4 regions of the Mesorhizobium sp. M7A.F.Ca.US.010.02.1.1 genome follow, and region 1 is predicted to be linked to each of the others. Evidence: riboswitches for the same ligand, from Rfam matches in the RefSeq annotation. Region 1 holds a riboswitch; each other region holds the start of a gene.
The links. Region 1 has a riboswitch for cobalamin ahead of EOA19_RS18515 (DUF1636 family protein). Riboswitches for the same ligand answer to the same signal wherever they lie in the genome.
Positions count from the first base shown of each region.

Region 2: linked by a shared signal. The riboswitch ahead of EOA19_RS03935 (aromatic ring-hydroxylating dioxygenase subunit alpha) and the one ahead of EOA19_RS18515 (DUF1636 family protein) in region 1 are both predicted to bind cobalamin.
Region 3: linked by a shared signal. The riboswitch ahead of EOA19_RS22195 (ABC transporter ATP-binding protein) and the one ahead of EOA19_RS18515 (DUF1636 family protein) in region 1 are both predicted to bind cobalamin.
Region 4: linked by a shared signal. The riboswitch ahead of bluB (5,6-dimethylbenzimidazole synthase) and the one ahead of EOA19_RS18515 (DUF1636 family protein) in region 1 are both predicted to bind cobalamin.

Region 1 is NZ_RZRV01000016.1:93,527-97,733, forward strand. Features, by position in the region: gene EOA19_RS18500 (winged helix-turn-helix domain-containing protein) at 1-670, shown strand, start outside; gene EOA19_RS18505 (DUF6348 family protein) at 722-1,399, shown strand; gene EOA19_RS18510 (hypothetical protein) at 1,429-1,635, shown strand; cobalamin riboswitch at 1,770-1,976, shown strand; gene EOA19_RS18515 (DUF1636 family protein) at 2,015-2,443, shown strand; gene cobW (cobalamin biosynthesis protein CobW) at 2,446-3,498, shown strand; gene EOA19_RS18525 (cobaltochelatase subunit CobN) at 3,517-4,207, shown strand, end outside.
Region 2 is NZ_RZRV01000003.1:88,900-93,106, reverse strand. Features, by position in the region: gene ugpC (sn-glycerol-3-phosphate ABC transporter ATP-binding protein UgpC) at 1-305, shown strand, start outside; gene EOA19_RS03950 (DUF680 domain-containing protein) at 383-619, opposite strand; gene EOA19_RS03945 (DUF680 domain-containing protein) at 689-889, opposite strand; gene EOA19_RS03940 (DUF680 domain-containing protein) at 961-1,158, opposite strand; cobalamin riboswitch at 1,665-1,867, shown strand; gene EOA19_RS03935 (aromatic ring-hydroxylating dioxygenase subunit alpha) at 1,982-3,229, shown strand; gene EOA19_RS03930 (hybrid-cluster NAD(P)-dependent oxidoreductase) at 3,255-4,207, shown strand, end outside.
Region 3 is NZ_RZRV01000023.1:51,268-55,474, reverse strand. Features, by position in the region: gene EOA19_RS22205 (DSD1 family PLP-dependent enzyme) at 1-957, shown strand, start outside; gene EOA19_RS22200 (AraC family transcriptional regulator) at 962-1,795, opposite strand; cobalamin riboswitch at 2,091-2,298, shown strand; gene EOA19_RS22195 (ABC transporter ATP-binding protein) at 2,460-3,248, shown strand; gene EOA19_RS22190 (ABC transporter substrate-binding protein) at 3,294-4,207, shown strand, end outside.
Region 4 is NZ_RZRV01000001.1:330,237-334,443, forward strand. Features, by position in the region: gene EOA19_RS01580 (TetR/AcrR family transcriptional regulator) at 1-603, shown strand, start outside; gene EOA19_RS01585 (hypothetical protein) at 894-1,877, shown strand; partial or broken gene bluB (5,6-dimethylbenzimidazole synthase) at 2,000-2,713, opposite strand; cobalamin riboswitch at 2,728-2,908, opposite strand; gene EOA19_RS01595 (histone deacetylase family protein) at 3,030-3,956, shown strand; gene EOA19_RS01600 (exodeoxyribonuclease VII small subunit) at 3,960-4,207, shown strand, end outside.

The DNA.
Region 1 (4,207 bases):
CCGTCGCGGGTTCGAGCGTTTTTATGACCTGCCCGAGCGCGTGCTGCCGCAGGCGGTCCTCGACCTGCCGGTGCCCACGCCCGAGGACGCGCACCGCGAATTGCTGCGCATTTCCGCCCGCGCCCACGGCGTGGGCACTTCAGGCGATTTGCGCGATTATTTCCGCCTGTCGCCGGCCGATATGAAAGGCCGATTGGAGGAACTGGTTGAAACGGGCGAGTTGCTGCCGGTGCGTGTCGAAGGCTGGGACAAGCCCGCCTATCTTCACAAAGACGCCCGCCTGCCGCGCAAAGTCGAGGCCCGCGCCCTGCTGGCGCCGTTCGATCCGGTCGTCTTCGAGCGGTCGCGCACCGAGCGGCTGTTCGATTTCCACTACCGCATCGAGATCTACACGCCGGCCGACAAGCGGCAATATGGCTATTATGTCCTGCCGTTCCTGCTCGGCGACAGGATCGTGGCACGCGTCGACCTCAAGGCCGACCGTCCGGCCAGCATACTGCGCGTCCATGCGGCCTATGCGGAGCCCGGTGCACCGCCTGAAACCGCTGCAGAGCTGTTCGAGGAATTGAAGCAGATGCAGGGCTGGCTCGGACTCGAACGCATCGAAGTGACGCCTGCCGGGGATTTGGGTCCGGCGCTGCTGAGCGTGATCAGCGACGGGCGCTCTTGACATCAGCCGTCGGCTGCAGCCGTTTGAGGGAGTTTTGTCGGCCTAGGTTCAATGATGGCATCGCAAGAGGTTCTCGACCTGATTCACGAAGCGTTGATTGCGCATGGGATCAGCGCCATCCGTGGACAGAACGATGTCAGGATTGAACTGGAAGACCTGCGCTTTGAAGCCCAAGTTTTCGACAAGGAGCCGTCAGGCTCGGGTCGCAGGCTTGTTCTCGAAATCTACGTCTTCTCACCGTTGCTAGGCACTCAGCCGGTCATCGAATCTTTTGTTGGACTGGGCGACACGCGTGAACAGGCGATTTTCCAAGCATTCGGAAAATTCCTGATCGGTGTATTTCATGTGCTGATCGAGGGCCTTGCGGAGCATGTTTGCGAGAACATGCAAGCCGAGATTGCATTCTGGCAACGGAATGATGCTGGCTGGAAGATCTACGGTGGACCTGTGATCACACAGGCTGCAGTGGAATGCACTCTCAACCGGACATATCCAGCGTTTTATGCCCGCTTGGAAAAACTGTTCACGGCTAAGGTTCGCCCTGGCAGTCATTTCATCCGGATATTCCTGGCGAGCTATGGCGGAGCACTGGTCGGCAACGAAATTCTCCTGGACAACGAAACTTGGCCGGAAGGTCAAGAGCTCCTCGTTGATCAGGACTGGCACCACGGCGACGGGTACCAGGCGCTGCGTCAGGTCATCCTTGCGTTGCCGGGAGATAACAATTGAGCCAACGTACACAGGCTAGCGGATAAACAATGGATATCAAAGCCAGGCTGACCCAAGAGGTGCAGGAGTGCCTCGATAGGATTTCGTCCTTTTCATGGGACGTACATGCGCAGGCAATCCGAAAACGCTACCCTGACCTGCTGGAGACACATTTGGCTTCAAAGTTGATGGCATTTACTTCGATGTGGGTGACGGCGCCGGATGGCTGGACCGGCAAGATGGAGATATCCTTCTGACGGCTTTCGTTACAGCTTTTCCTGATCCCAACAACGAAGATGGCATTCGCGAAGAGCGGTCAGTGGTAGTGAAGCGTCCCCGCCCCTGATTTCAGATTGCCCCTGCGTTGCGTTGACACCGCTGCCCGCAAAAGCCTAAATCCGGTTCAGATGGTCTCTTGCCCGCAACGGCAAGAGCTAAGAGGGAATGCGGTGCGGGGCAAAATCCCAAATCCGCGGCTGTCCCCGCAACTGTAAGCGAAGAGCCAAGGCCGAAAGCCACTGGGAATGGTCCCGGGAAGGCGGCTACCCAAGGCGATGACCCGCGAGCCAGGAGACCTGCCGTCTACGACTGTAGAATCCGATCGCCCGGCGGGTTTCCGGGCAAGGAGTTCGATCTTTGGACCACGACAGCAGTTTTTCGGCTGGCACAGCCGATATTTCGTCCGGCCATGATGATGCCTTGGCCGGCGTCACCGTCATCGTCTGCGCCTCCTGCCGCGACGAGACCGGCTCCGACGCTCATCCCCGCGCCGGCGAATTGCTGGCCGACGACACGCGCCGCGCCGCATCTGGCGAAGACATCCGCATCCGCAGCGTCGAATGCCTTGGCAATTGCAAGCGGCGGCTTAGCGCCGCCATCCTGCGCAACGGTTGCTGGAGCTATGTCTTCGGCGACCTGACCGCGACCAGCGGCGCCGACCTCGTCACCGGCGCCAAACTCTTCGCCACCTCGAAGGACGGCCTGATTCCGTGGCGTGGCCGTCCCGATAGCCTCAAGCGTGGCCTCGTTGCCCGCATCCCTCCCCTAGACCTGTTGAAGGACTGACCATGAGTGCTCCAGATTCGTCTGCCAATCTCTCCCGCGTTCCCTGCACCGTCGTCACCGGCTTCCTTGGCGCCGGCAAGACGACACTGGTCCGCCATCTCCTGGAAAACGCCGGCGGCAAGCGTATCGCCATCATCGTCAATGAATTCGGCGACATCGGCATCGATGGCGAGATCCTCAAGGGCTGCGGCATCGACACCTGCCCAGACGAAAACATCGTCGAACTGGCCAATGGCTGCATCTGCTGCACCGTCGCCGACGATTTTGTGCCGGCGCTCGACAAGATCCTCGCGCTGACGCCGAGGGTCGACCATATCCTGATCGAAACCTCGGGCCTGGCGCTGCCCAAGCCGCTGGTCCAGGCTTTCCAGTGGCCGAGCGTGAAGAGCCGCGTGACCGTCGATGGCGTCATCGCCGTGGTCGACGGGCCGGCATTGGCCGAAGGCCGCGTCGCCAATGACATGGACGCCTTGCAGGCGCAGCGTGCCCAGGACGAGACGCTTGATCACGACGACCCGGTCGAGGAGGTGTTCGAGGATCAGATCGCCTGCGCCGACCTGATCATCCTGTCGAAAAGCGACCTGATGGACGCCGCCGGCACCGCCCACGCCAACGCCATCATCAACGAACACTCCGCCCGCGCGGTGAAGATCGTGCCGACGTCGCATGGCAAGGTCGATCCCTCGGTGCTGCTCGGGCTCGGTCTGGCGGTCGAGGACGACATCGAGAACCGCAAGTCCCATCATGACGGCGCATTCGACCATGAGCATGACGACTTCGACACGTTCATCGTCGACATTGCCTCGATCGCCAACCCGGACGAACTGGCGAAACGCGTCGCCACCGTCGCCGAAGAAGAGAATGTGCTGCGCGTGAAGGGCTTCGTCGAGGTCGGCGGCAAGCCGATGCGGCTCTTGCTGCAGGCGGTCGGGCCGCGCGTCAACCATTACTATGACCGCGCCTGGACCGCCACGGACGACCGCCGTTCGCGCCTCGTCGTCATCGGCTTGAAGGGGCTGAACCGCCCGGCGATCGAGCGTATACTCGCCGGCTGATTTCGGACACGGGTTGCGATGCACATCCTCACCACGACATCCGCCTCGCTCGACGACCTCGCCGAGCCGGTCGATCTGCGGCAGACGCCGGCGGATATCGTGGCCCTGTCCTTCACCGACAGCGACCTCGCCGGACTGGCGGCAGCCTGGAAGGCCGATGCCGGCCGCCTGCCCTCGATGCGGCTGGCTGCCCTGCGTGACCTGCGCCATCCCATGTCCGTCGACCTCTGGGTCGACAGCGTCACCCGCCACGCCAAGGTCATCCTCGTGCGCCTCCTCGGCGGCTACGACTGGTGGCGCTACGGCTGCGACCAGCTTGCCTCGACCGCTCGCGCACACGGCATAAAGCTGGCGCTGCTGCCCGGCGAATGCCGCGACGAGGATCTGCGCCTGATCGAAGCCTCGACGCTGCCGCGCCAGGAGCTCGATGGCCTGCTCGACTATTTCCGCGAGGGCGGCCCGGCGAATATGAGCGCGCTGGTGCGGAGGCTGGCGCGACTGGCTGGATCGGATGCGGACGTAGCAGAGCCGGTTCCAGTGCCGAAAGCCGGGTTTTATGAGCCAGGACTTGGGGTCGTTGGTGATCCTTCACACCCCCCTCTGTCCTGCCGGACATCTCCCCCGCAAGGGGGGAGATCGGACTTCATCAAAGCCGGCTCTTTTCCCGTTTCATTAGAAGCTGACGCGTCCGCAACCTCGACAATTGGCG
Region 2 (4,207 bases), on a different contig from region 1:
CGCCTGCTTCGGCGAAGGGTGCTGCGGTGAGCTTTGGCGTGCGGCCGGAGGACCTGATCATCGCCAGCGGCGCGGACTATCTGTTCGAGGGGACGGTCGACTATCTCGAGCAGCTCGGCGAGGTTCAGCTGGTCTATGTCGACATCGGTCGCGCCGACCTGCCGCTGGTGACCAAGCTGCCCGGCAATGTCGAGGTCAAGCGTGGTTCGACATTGCGGCTGAGCGCCAATGGCGAGGACCTGCATATCTTCGACGCTGACGGACGGTCGTTTGCCCTTCATGAGGCTGAAGCGAAGGCGGCCTGAGGCAGGACCGCGTTTTGGACGCAAAAAGAGCGGGGGGCTAGGCCCGCCGCTCTTTTGTTGAAGATCAGCTTCGGCTGTTAACGGCCGAAGAGATTCCGGTCGCTGCCCTGAGGGGCGGACTTCTCCACGTCGCCCGACGAATTGAGCAGCTTCTCGACGAGGCCACCGCTGTTGCGGACCGAGCTCGTATGCGCGCTGTCAACCGAAGTAACCGCAGGCTGATTGGCGCCATTGGAGCCAAAGTTGTCGCTGCCGGCGAACGCGCTGCCGGTGATGGCCAGTACGGCGGCGGCAGCAATAAGGATCTTGTTCATTTTAGTCTCCTGAATTCCGGATTTCGCCAGGACGGCAGACACAGCTGCCGTCGGTTGCGAAATTGGCTGTTAGCGACCGAAGAGGTTACGGTCGCTGCCCTGAGCGGGCGTCTGGGCAGCCGGTTCCGAGGTCTTGGTGGAAGCCGTGTACGACTGGTCCACAGCGGCGGCAGGCTGGTTGGAGCCGTTCGAACCGTAGTTGTCGCTGCCCGCGAAAGCGCTGCCCGAGATGGCCAGAACGGCGGCGGCAGCAATGAGGATCTTGTTCATCTTAAATACTCCTGAATGTCTGAATTTCGCCAGGGCGGCGGGCGAGCCCGCCGTCAACTGGGAATCGGCTGTTAGTTGTTGCCGAAGAGGTTGTGGTCAGCACCCTGGGCAGGCGCCTGAGCAGCCGGTTCCGACTTCTTGGTCGAAGCGGTGTACGAGCTGTCGACAGCAGTGGCTGCCGCGGCGTTCGAACCGTAGTGGTCGCTACCAGCGAAGGCGCTGCCGGAAATGGCCAAAAGGGCTGCGGCAGTGAGAATGATCTTTTTCATTTTTGTACTCCAGTATCGTCTTTTTCCGTCCGTCTAGCGGCGTGTCTTGGAAATGAAATCGCGTCGTTCGGACAGCCCCGATGTGGGAGGGCAACCCCGCCTTTTCCAATCACGAAGTTGTTCCGTGTGGACCATGAATCCACACCTTGAAATTGTGCCAAGGGAATCTACGGGTATATTTTTCTTCTTTATATCAGCATGTTAGATGTAACCGCTGGATGGATCACCGACTGTTTCAAGGCCCAGCGTTCACACCGTCCTGCACGCACCGTCAACAGAAACGAACCGTTCGGTTCGATTTTAGATCGAGCTAATAGTCACTTTTCGAAACCGTTAACCTTTTTTGACCCCGCCAAGGGGTCCGATTCGGGGATATCGCAGCCGGTAAAATGGCCATCCGGGAGGTGGATTTCAGCCCGCGACGGTCTGCGGGAACGTTCGCATGCTGTGTCGCGCCGCATGGATACGATGTCGTTTTCATGCCGACGGCGCGCCCGCGATCGTGGTTAGATCATACCATCTCAGGTGCCGCTTCGTGACGACGAGGCGGAGAATTGGGAAGCCGGTCAGAATCCGGCGCTGCCCCCGCAACGGTGGTGGAGTTCAAGTCGCAACGGGAGACCACTGGGCAACTGCCTGGGAAGGTGTCGCGATGGTCCGCAAGGACAACTCCAGAGCCCGGAAACCAGCCCGAGATTGTTAGACTCGACTGATCGCGGTGGGCGGTCAAGAGGTGGATAGCGCATGTCTGGCACCTAGCCGGCCTGCGTTTCAATCCTTCCTCCATCACCACCAGTTCAGTCCTTAGAAACGAGGACAGGACATGGATACCCGCAACGACATGCTGAGGCTCCTGAAGGGGCGCCGGCAAGGCTTTTCGCTGGAGCAGCCCTTCTACACCGATCCAGACTACTTCAAGCTCGACATGGAGCTGATCTGGTATCGCGACTGGCTGTTCATCGGCCATGATTGCGAACTGCCGAAGCCGGGCAGCTACATCACCGTGCAGATCGGCGACTACCCGGTCGTCCTTGTCCGCGACCAGCACGGCAAGATCAACGCCTTCCACAATTCCTGCCGCCATCGCGGCAGCCGCGTGTGCAACGCGGAAAAGGGTACGGCGGCAAAGCTCGTCTGTCCGTATCATCAATGGACCTATGAGCTGGACGGCCGCCTGCTGTTTGCCCGCCAGATGGCCGACGGTTTCGACAAGAGTGATTTCGGCCTGAAGCCGGTCGCCTGCGAGAGCGTCGGCGGCTACATCTTCATCTGTCTGGCCAAGGAGCCGGCGGATTTCGCGCCGATGCGGGCGATGATCGAACCCTATCTTTTGCCGCACCGGTTGCGTGAAGCAAAGATCGCCTTCGAGAGCACGATCGTCGAGAAGGGCAACTGGAAGCTGGTCTGGGAAAACAACCGCGAGTGCTATCACTGCGCCGCCAATCATCCTGAGCTGTGCAAGACCTTCCCCGAGGCTCCGACCGTGACCGGCGTCAACGGCGCCGACAGCGACCCTGAAATGGTCGCGCACTGGGCCAAATGCGAGGCATCAGGCCTGCCGAGCAAATTCCGCATCGATCCGGCAGGGCAGTACCGCGCCACCCGCGCGCCGCTGCTGCGCGATGCCGTCAGCTACACCATGACGGGAAAACGGGCGGTCCAGAAGAACCTGTCCGACAGCGTTTCAACCGACCGCATCGGCTCCTTGCTGCTTTATCATTATCCGACAACCTGGAACCATATCCTCGGCGACCATGCCGTCACCTTCCGCGTGCTGCCGATCAGTGCCACGGAAACCGCGGTGACGACAAAATGGCTCGTCCACAAGGATGCGGTCGAAGGCGTCGACTACGATCTCGCTGAGCTTACCCATGTCTGGACCGAGACCAACGACCAGGACCGTCGCATCGTCGAGGAAAACGCCTTTGGCATCTTGTCGCCGGCCTACGAACCAGGCCCCTATTCGGAGCTGCATGAGGGCGGCGTGATCCAGTTCGTCGAATGGTACGCGTCGTTCATCGGACCGCGCCTTGCCGAAGGCGACCGGCCGGCCCTGCGCAGCGTCGCCTAGCCCAGGGGACAAGAGGATGAATGCGATGACGGACCTTGGCCTCTATCGCCATCTCGACCAGATGACGCCCTGGAACGACAGGCTGCAGGTGCTGGAAGTGATCGGCGTCAGTGACGAAGCGCCTGACGTGAAGACCTTCACCTTCCGCTCCGACAACCAGACCTGGTTCCGCTACAAGCCGGGCCAATTCGTGACTCTGGAACTGCCGACATCGGACGGGCCGCTGATGCGCACCTATACGCTGTCCTCCTCGCCATCGCGGCCGTTCTCGATCGCGGTGACGGTGAAGGCGCAGGCGGGCAGCACCGGCACGCGCTGGATGTTCGACCATCTGACGCCGGGTTCGCACGTCAAGGCCTATGGGCCGACCGGCGACTTCTCGCTGCATAGCCACCCGGCGGCCAAATATCTGTTCATTTCGGCGGGCTCCGGCGTGACGCCGATGATGTCGATGCTGCGCTGGCTGAACGACTGCGCGCCATGGACAGATGTCGGCTTCGTCAACTGTGCGCGCCGCCCGGAAGAGATCATTTTCCGCAAGGAACTTGAGCTGCTCGGCAGCCGCATGCCCGGCCTGTCGCTCGGCTTCATGATCGAGGAGCGGTCGAGCCGCGAGGGCTGGTTCGGCCATATGGGCCGCATCGACGCGATCCGGCTGCCATTGCTGGCGCCCGATTTCCGTGAGCGCGAGATCTTCTGCTGGGGCCCCGATCCCTTCATGCGCGCCGTGCGCGGCATGCTGGACGCCGCCGGCTTCGACATGGCGAAATACCATCAGGAAAGCTTTGCGGCGCCCACCGTGGAGGAGATCCCGGCGCCGTTCTCGCCGCCGGCGGAAGACGGCGCCGCTGCTGCTGTCGAGGCCGTGACACCAATCCGGTTCTCGCTTTCCGATGTCGATGCCGAATGCGTCGCCGGCCAGACCGTGCTGCAGACGGCACGCGCCTCTGGGGTGCGGATTCCCGCCGCCTGCGAGTT
Region 3 (4,207 bases), on a different contig from region 1:
ATCGGCAAGGCGCTCGGCAGTGAGCGCTTCATGACCTTTCACCCGCCGATCAGCGAGGCGGTGCTGAAGGCGTTCCCGGATGCCGATCTGCTGTATGGCAAGCCGATGCCGATCGGTGCGGCAAGGGCTGCGCTGGTGAAGGGTAATGTTGACTGGTCGCGTGTCTGCTGGCTGATCGACAGCGAGGAGAGACTGGCGGAATATGGCGCCCTCGCTGGCGAACTCGGCATCGGCCTGCGCATCGCTTTCGAGATCGATGTCGGGCTGCATCGCGGCGGGTTCGCCAATCCTGAGGCCTTGTCGAAGGCGTTGAGCGCGTTGCCGGCCCGGCTGCATTGCGAAGGCGTCATGGCCTACGAGGCGCATGCGCCGCTCATTCCCGGCCTTTTCGGCGGACCGGCAAAGGCATTGGCCAAGGCGTCGGCGCAGGCCTCGGCGTTCGTCGCCTGTCTCGGCGCCGACCAGCGCCGTATCCTGAACATCGGCGGCAGCAAGACCGCGCTGCTTCATCATGGCGGCATGGCCAACGAGGTCTCGATGGGCTCGGCCTTCGTGCTGCCCAGTGATTTCGATACGCCAGGCCTCGACGGCTTCCAGCCGGCGGCCTTCATCGCCACGCCGATCTTGAAAATGGTCGAGCCGATGCTGCCTGGCCCGCCGGCCGTCACCCGCCTGCTGCAGGCGCTCGGCCGCTTCCCGCGCAAGGGCTGCTATCTCTATGGCGGCAAGTGGATGGCCGAGCCCGTCTTCCCCGAAGGCATGAAGGCGAATGGGCTGCTCGGCCTGTCCTCCAACCAGCAATTCATGGGCTTGCCCGCCGACGCGACCGTAAAACCCGGCGACTACGCGTTTCTAAGGCCGACGCAGAGCGAAGCCGTGCTGCAGCAGTTCGGGTCGATCGCGGTGTTTTCCGGCGGCGGGATAGTCGATCGCTGGCCGGCGCTGCCGATGGCCTGACCGACTACGCCTTCACCGGTATCCAGATCTCCAGCCCGCCATTGCCGCTGCGTGGGTCGAACTCAGGGCCGTAGCGTTCGAATTCCGGCGCATCCGATATCTCGTGGCCGGAAGCCGGCAGCCATTTGTTCCAGATCGTATTGACCGTGCGGCGGATGGTCGAGATGTGTTCGCGGTGGGCAAAGACCGCATATTTCTGCGCCGGCACCCGCACCCGGCTGAATTCCCTCGGCAGGTCGGAAAAATCAGACACTTCGACGCCGGCGATGTAGTCGAAATTGCCGGCATCGTCGCCGTTGACGCAGACGCCATAGTCGACATCGCCGGTCTCGCCCGGAATGTTGCCGATATAGGGGCCGAAGCGCTGCCATTGCATCGGAATGGCGGCGCTGGTTTCGCAGCTGTAGCGTTCGCCGAGGCCGGCGATCAGGAACGGCCGGCTGGTCTCGAAACGCGGTGGTTCGAGATTGGTGAGGAAGGACTGGTCCATCAGGATCGGCTCCACGAGGTCGAGCTTGTCGAGTGTGCCTTGCGCGCGCACCAGTTCCGGCGTGGTGCCGAACTGATCGCGGAAGGCACGGGTGAACGCCTCATGCGAGTTGTAGCCGGCGTCGAGCGCGACGGAGAGAATGTCGGGCGCCCCGCCGGCCAGCTTGCGCGCCGCCTCGGTGAGCCGGCGTGAGCGCATGTAGCCCATCACCGAGCGGCCCGTGGCAGCGCCGAAAGCCCGCGTCACATGAAAACGCGACACGCCGCTGCTTTGCGCGATATCGTCAAGCGAGATCGCCTCCGGCAGATGACTTTCAACGAACCACAGCGCTTTCTCGGTCGGGTTCATTTTGCTCCTCGCATTGGCCAGATCATCCTGCCGTTTCCTGGCGCGGCCAGTTTGATCGAAATTGCGCATCCCGCGCAATCGAACCGATCCCGTCACAGTCGCACACCGATATGGCACAGCGGTCGAGCGCCCCTTGCCGCCGACGAGCCAAATTCGGCAGGCTTCGCTTGACAGCGCCAGGCGGCATCCTCTAAATGCGTAATGTTATTACATATCGAGAGCGTGAAATGCATGTTTCCCCTAGCCGGTCCACCACTCCGTCCGAGAAATCCATTGCGAAGCGATTGGGGGAAATCTACGCTGAAGCGGTGATGGTCCCCGAGTCGAAAGGCGAGGGGTGAAAAGGGAACACGGTGAGATCCCCAGGGGTCGAGGCCGTGGCTGCCCCCGCAACTGTAAGCGGCGAGCAAAATCCGTGAATGCCACTGGCCGGCAAGGCTGGGAAGGCAGGATGGCGCAACGACCCGCGAGCCAGGAGACCTGCCATCACTGAGTTGACCGGACGGGGTGTGCCGGGAGGAAACGCGAATCCCGGTCTTGTCGGCCGCTTCGCCAGCTTCCTTCCGTCGCCAGTTTTGGAAAGTGACGGAAAGTTGGACGGCTCTATCGATCATCGCATCATCGTGTGCACGCTTTGCCATCCCGGCAATCTGGCGGGCAGCCGATGACCGTAGCGCTTCTCGAAGCACATGACCTCTGCGCCATGGCCAATGGGCGGGATCTGGTCCAGGCGGTCAGCTTCTCGGTGGCCGCTGGCGATCGCCTAGCCATCATCGGTCCCAACGGCGCGGGCAAGACGACGCTGCTGCGCATGCTGTCGGGCATGCTGCGGCCGAGCTCCGGCGAGGTGAACCTCGGCGGGCGCCGGCTGGGCGGGATTTCCGCCGCCGAGCGGGCGCTGCATATCGCCGTTGTCGGCCAGACCGACCAGCCCGATCCGCGGCTGGCGGTGATCGACTATATCGAGCTGGGCCGGGTCCCGCACGCTCGGCTACGGCGCAGGAGCGAGGAGCGTGACATTGTCGTCGATGCGCTGCGCCGGACCGGCCTGCTGCCGCTGCTTGGCCGCACCATCGGCTCGCTGTCGGGCGGCGAGCGCCAGCGCGCCCAACTGGCCCGCGCCATCGCCCAGCAGCCAAAGATCCTGTTCCTCGACGAGCCGACCAACCATCTCGACCCGCGCGCCCGCGGCGAACTGCTCGACCTCGTGGCAGGTTTCGAGATGACGGTGATCGCGGTGCTGCACGATCTGGCGCTGGTGGCACCGTTCGCCACCAGGGTGGCGGTGATGAACCATGCCCGTCTGCAAGCGCTCGCCGCACCGCGCGAAGCGCTGACCCAAAAGCTGATTCGCGAAATTTTCGGCATCGATGTGCTGCGTCTGCGCCATCCGACCGAAGACCGCGAACTGACGGTGTTCGATGTTCCGAACCGTGCCGCGCCGCCATCCTGATTGAAGCCGTCCCATATCGATCATCCCGTCCACAGGAGCAAACCCTTGAAACGCCTTGCTTTTTCGCTTGCCTTCTCGCTGCTGGCCTCGACAGCCCTGGCCTTCCCGGTAACTGTCGACAGCTGCGGCAAGCCGCTGACCTTCGATGCGCCACCGAAGCGCGCCGTCATCCAGGATCTCAACATGGCCGAGATGGCTTTCGCGCTGAAACTGCAGCCGTCGATCGTCGGCCTGACCGGCATCACAGGATGGTACAAGGTGGGTCCCGAATTCGAGGCCGAGCAGGGTTCGATCCCGGAACTGGCGCCGAAATATCCGACGCTCGAAAACCTCGTCGCGGTCGAGCCCGATTTTTTCTTCGCCGGCTGGTATTATGGCATGAAGCCGGGTGGTGAAGTGACGCCCGACACGCTTGCTCCGCACGGCATCAAGACGCTGGTGCTGACGGAAAGCTGCGTCCATCTCGACAAGAGCCGCCCCGCCGCCTCGATGGACCTACTCTATGGCGACGTCGAGAAACTGGGCAAGATCTTCGGCAAGGAGGCCGAAGCTGAGAAGCTTGTCTCCGGCTGGAAGACGCGGCTCGCCGACATCACCGCCAAGGTCGGCGACGCCAAGGGAACGCGGGTCTTCCTCTATGATTCCGGCGAGGACAAGCCGTTCACCGCAGGCAAATTCGCCATCCCCAGCGCCATGATATCAGCCGCTGGCGGCGACAACATTATGGCCGACATGGACACCAGTTGGGGCAATACGGACTGGGAAACGGTGGCGTCGCGCAATCCGCAATTCCTCATCCTGCTCGATTACCAGGATGGCGGTGGCTACAGGAAACTGCTCGATTTCCTGAAGGCGCATCCGGCGATGAAGGAGACGGACGCGGTCAAGAACGAGCGCTTCGTCGCCCTGCGCTATGCCGAACTGACGCCGGGCCCGGCCAACATCGAAGCGATCGACAA
Region 4 (4,207 bases), on a different contig from region 1:
AAACCCCGCAAGGAGATGATCGCCGAGACGCGCGCAAAGCTTATTGCGGCGGCCCGTCATGCCTTCGGCACAACAGGCTATGCGGAAGCCTCGATGGATGATTTCACCGCTTCGGCCGGGCTGACGCGCGGTGCGCTCTATCATCATTTCGGCGACAAGAAGGGGCTGTTGCAGGCGGTCATAGCCCAGATTGACGGCGAGATGGCGGCGCGCATCAATGAGGTCGCGTCGAGAGCGCCGACCCGTTGGCAACATTTCGTCGACGAATGCTCGACCTATATCGAGATGGCGCTGGAGCCGGAAATCCAGCGCATCATGTTCCGGGATGGCCCGGCCGTGCTGGGGGATCCAGCGCAATGGCCGAATTGCAGTGCGTGCATCGCTTCAATGACCGACCATCTGACCGCGCTGCAGGAGGAGGGGGTCGTTGTCTCCAGCCTCGACCCCGAGACGGCCTCGCGATTGATCAACGGAGCGAGCAGCCAGGCAGCGCAACGGATCGCCAATTCGAGCGACCCCGAAGCGACGTCGAAGAAGGTGGTGACGGCGTTCAAGCAACTGCTCGAAGGCCTGCTCAAGAAGCCGGACCCGCAGTCGAATTGAAGTTCCCACCGGAGCTTTCGTGCCCGGCAGCTGTTCCCGATAGGAATTTTTTCTTGACTCGGTGACCTCAGCTAAGGTATATATTCGTCCATGGTGCTGATTTGCGCCAGTGACCCGCCGCACAGGCGGGTTTTTCGTTTGATGCTCCGTCAGCCGCGCGCCGGCGAAAGGCTCCGAAAGAAAACCGTCAGCCCGAATTCGTTGCCCTTCGGCGTCAAGGGCCGGCAATTGACAATCGCCGGGTTGAGCCCATCCTCTTCCACCATCTCTGAGGCGGAGATTCGGGGCACATGTGGGATTTCGAGATCGGCCGGTCGGTGTCCATCATGATGCGGACCTGGCCGTTCATCGTCTTTCGCATGATCGTCTATTTCGGCATCACACTGGCCTACATCATGGCGACCGGCACCGGTGCCTCGGTCGGCTATGGCGTCGGCCATATCTCCACCGATCCCGACGGGCCCATGTCCTTTGCCCTGTGGGGCGGCGTGGTCGGGTTTGGCATCGTCTCGATCGCGGTCTACTGGATCCGCGAATACATCCTCTACATCGTCAAGGCCGGCCACATCGCCGTCATGGTTCATCTGATCGACGGCCGCGACATTCCCGGCGGTCAGGACCAGATCGCCTACGCCAGGGATATCGTGACCCAGCGTTTTGCCGAGGCCAACACCCTTTTCGTCGTCGACCAACTCGTCAAGGGTGCCATCCGCGCCATCACCAGCCTGCTCGGCGGTATCGCCGCCTTCCTGCCGATACCGGGCCTGAGCGGCCTGGTCTCCTTCATCAACACCGTGATCCGCCTGTCGCTGACCTATGTGGACGAGATCATCCTCGGCTACAACATCCGCATCAATTCAGCCTCGCCGTTCGAGACGGCGCGCCAAGGCGTCGTGCTGTATGCCCAGAACGGCAAGGTCATGGTCAAGAACGCCGTCTGGCTGGCGGTCATCATGTGGGGCGTGTCATTCATCATCTTTCTGATGATGCTGGCGCCTGCTGGCGCAATTCTGTTCCTGATGCCTGGTCAGCTCGCCGGCTGGGCTTTTGTGCTCGCCATCGTCTTCGCCTGGGCATTCAAGGCGGCGTTCATTGAACCCTTCGCCATCGCCTGCTTGATGCAGGTCTATTTCAAGACCATTGCGGGCCAGGTGCCGGATCCCGCCTGGGACGCCCGGCTGGCCGAGGCGTCGTCGAAGTTCAGAGAGCTCAAGGACAAGGCGCTGGCCTCCTTCGGCGGTTCGCGCTGGGGTACGGCCGGCGCCACACCCTGATCCGCTGGGCGGGTGATGTCTGGTGAGGCAGAAACGGTGTTGAGGCGCGCCACGGTGGATTTGAGCTGTGTCTCGCCTTGCCCGGAAAAGGTCTCGCTCATGATCAGCTCCGGCAGCGGCAGCCGCCGTCCCCAGCCATGCGTTTCAAGGTCCGGTTTGGGAGCGAACTCGGAAACACGGCCGACGCAGAGATAGGCGATCGGCGTTACGTGGTCCGGAATGGCCAACAGCCGCTTCAGCGCCTCAGCCTCGATGATGCTCACCCAGCCGACGCCAACGCCCTCGGCACGCGCGGCCAGCCAGAAATTCTGCACCGCGCAGACGGTGCTGTAGAGATCCATCTCCGGATTGTGCCAGCGTCCCAGCGGCGAACCCTTCGAGCGCTGCCGGTCGCAGGTGATGCAGATGTTGAGCGCGCTCTCGCAGATGCCTTCCAGCTTGAGCTTGCGGTACAGCGCCTGTTTTTCCGCCTCGATCGCCGGCAGTTCCTGTTCTCGCGCGGCCAGGAACAGGTCGCGCACCTCCGCCCGTCGTTTGACATCGCGAATGACAATGAAATTCCATGGCTGCATGAAGCCGACCGATGGCGCGTGATGGGCGGCAAGCAGCAGCCGTGCCAGCACGTCGTCATCGATCGCGGTGGGCAGGAAATGGCTGCGCACGTCACGCCGCGTGAACATGGCGCGGTAGACCGCATCGCGCGCATTCTGGTCAAATCCATCGTCAATGGCAGCGGTCATGTGTTCCGGCATCGCTTGTCCCCTTGCGATTGCAGATTCAAAACTGACAGAGCGTACTTTGTGCGTCCAAGTAGACGCACGTCGCTCTGATGCCATCCGCCTGACCACGCGGATGACAATGCCTGCCAGGCCGGTCTTCTGGCTCGGGATCAACCCGCGTCCGGTGCCTTCCCGTCATCGACAGTGGCATTTACCGGCGCGGTCCCCCTCACAGCGTTGGGCACGCCACGGAATTCAACCGTGTTCCCGATTCTCCCGCTTGCGGCGGGCACCAGGCAGTACCAGGGACCTTACGCCGAAGCGCCCGCGGGGCCAATGCCTGCGGCGACGCGAATGGACGCAGTCGCGATTTTCCCCAGTCATCGGCCGCCCGTGCATGGCCTTTGTCGATCCGGGTCACTAGATTAGGACGATGACCACCCGTCTCTACACCCATCCGATCTTCCTCGAGCATCTCACGCCGCCCGGACATCCCGAGCGGCCCGACCGCTTACGCGCCATCGAGCGCGTGCTCGACGACGAAGCCTTTGCCGGGCTCGATCGTATTCAGGCGCCGGAAGGCGACGAGGCCACCATCCTCTACGCGCATCCCGCCGATTTCGTCGCCCGCGTGCGCGCCGCCATCCCCGACGAGGGGATTGCCCGCATCGATGCCGACACCACTGCCAGCCCGAAGAGCTGGCAAGCGGCGATCACCGCGATCGGCGCCGCCAACGCCGCCGTCGATGATGTCTTTTCGGGCCGCGCCGACAACGTCTTCGTCGCCGCCCGGCCGCCCGGCCATCATGCCGAAAAGACCACGGCGATGGGCTTTTGCCTGTTCAACACGGCGGCGATCGCGGCGCGTTATGCGCAGAAGAAACACGGTGTCGAGCGCGTTGCCGTCGTCGACTGGGACGTGCATCACGGCAATGGCACGCAGGATATTTTCTGGGACGATCCGTCGGTGCTCTATTGCTCGACACACCAGATGCCGCTTTATCCCGGCACCGGAGCGAAGACCGAAACGGGCGCCGGCAACATCGTCAACGCACCGCTGGCGCCGCAGACCGGCAGCGAAGTGTTTCGCGATGCCTTCCTGTCGCGCGTCCTGCCCGCGCTCGACAATTTCGCGCCCGACCTGATCATCATTTCGGCGGGGTTCGACGCGCACCACCGCGATCCGCTGGCCGAGATCAATCTGACCGAGGATGATTTCGACTGGGCGACCGGCCAGCTGATGCAGCGCGCGGCACGCCACAGCGGCAACCGGCTCGTCAGCCTGCTCGAGGGCGGCTACGATCTGCAGGGATTGGCATTTTCGGTCGCCGCCCATGTCGGGCGACTGATGAAAGGATGAATGATGGCCGATGAGACCAACGAAGACGTCAAGGCGATGAGCTTCGAGCAGGCACTCGATGCGCTGGAGAAGATCGTCGATGATCTGGAGCGTGGCGACGTGCCGCTCGACCAGTCGATCAAGATCTATGAGCGTGGTGAGGCGCTGAAGGCGCATTGCGACCGGCTGCTGAAGGCCGCCGAGGACAAGGTCGAGAAGATCAGGCTGTCGCGCGACGGCAAGCCGGTTGGAACGGAGCCACTCGACGCGGA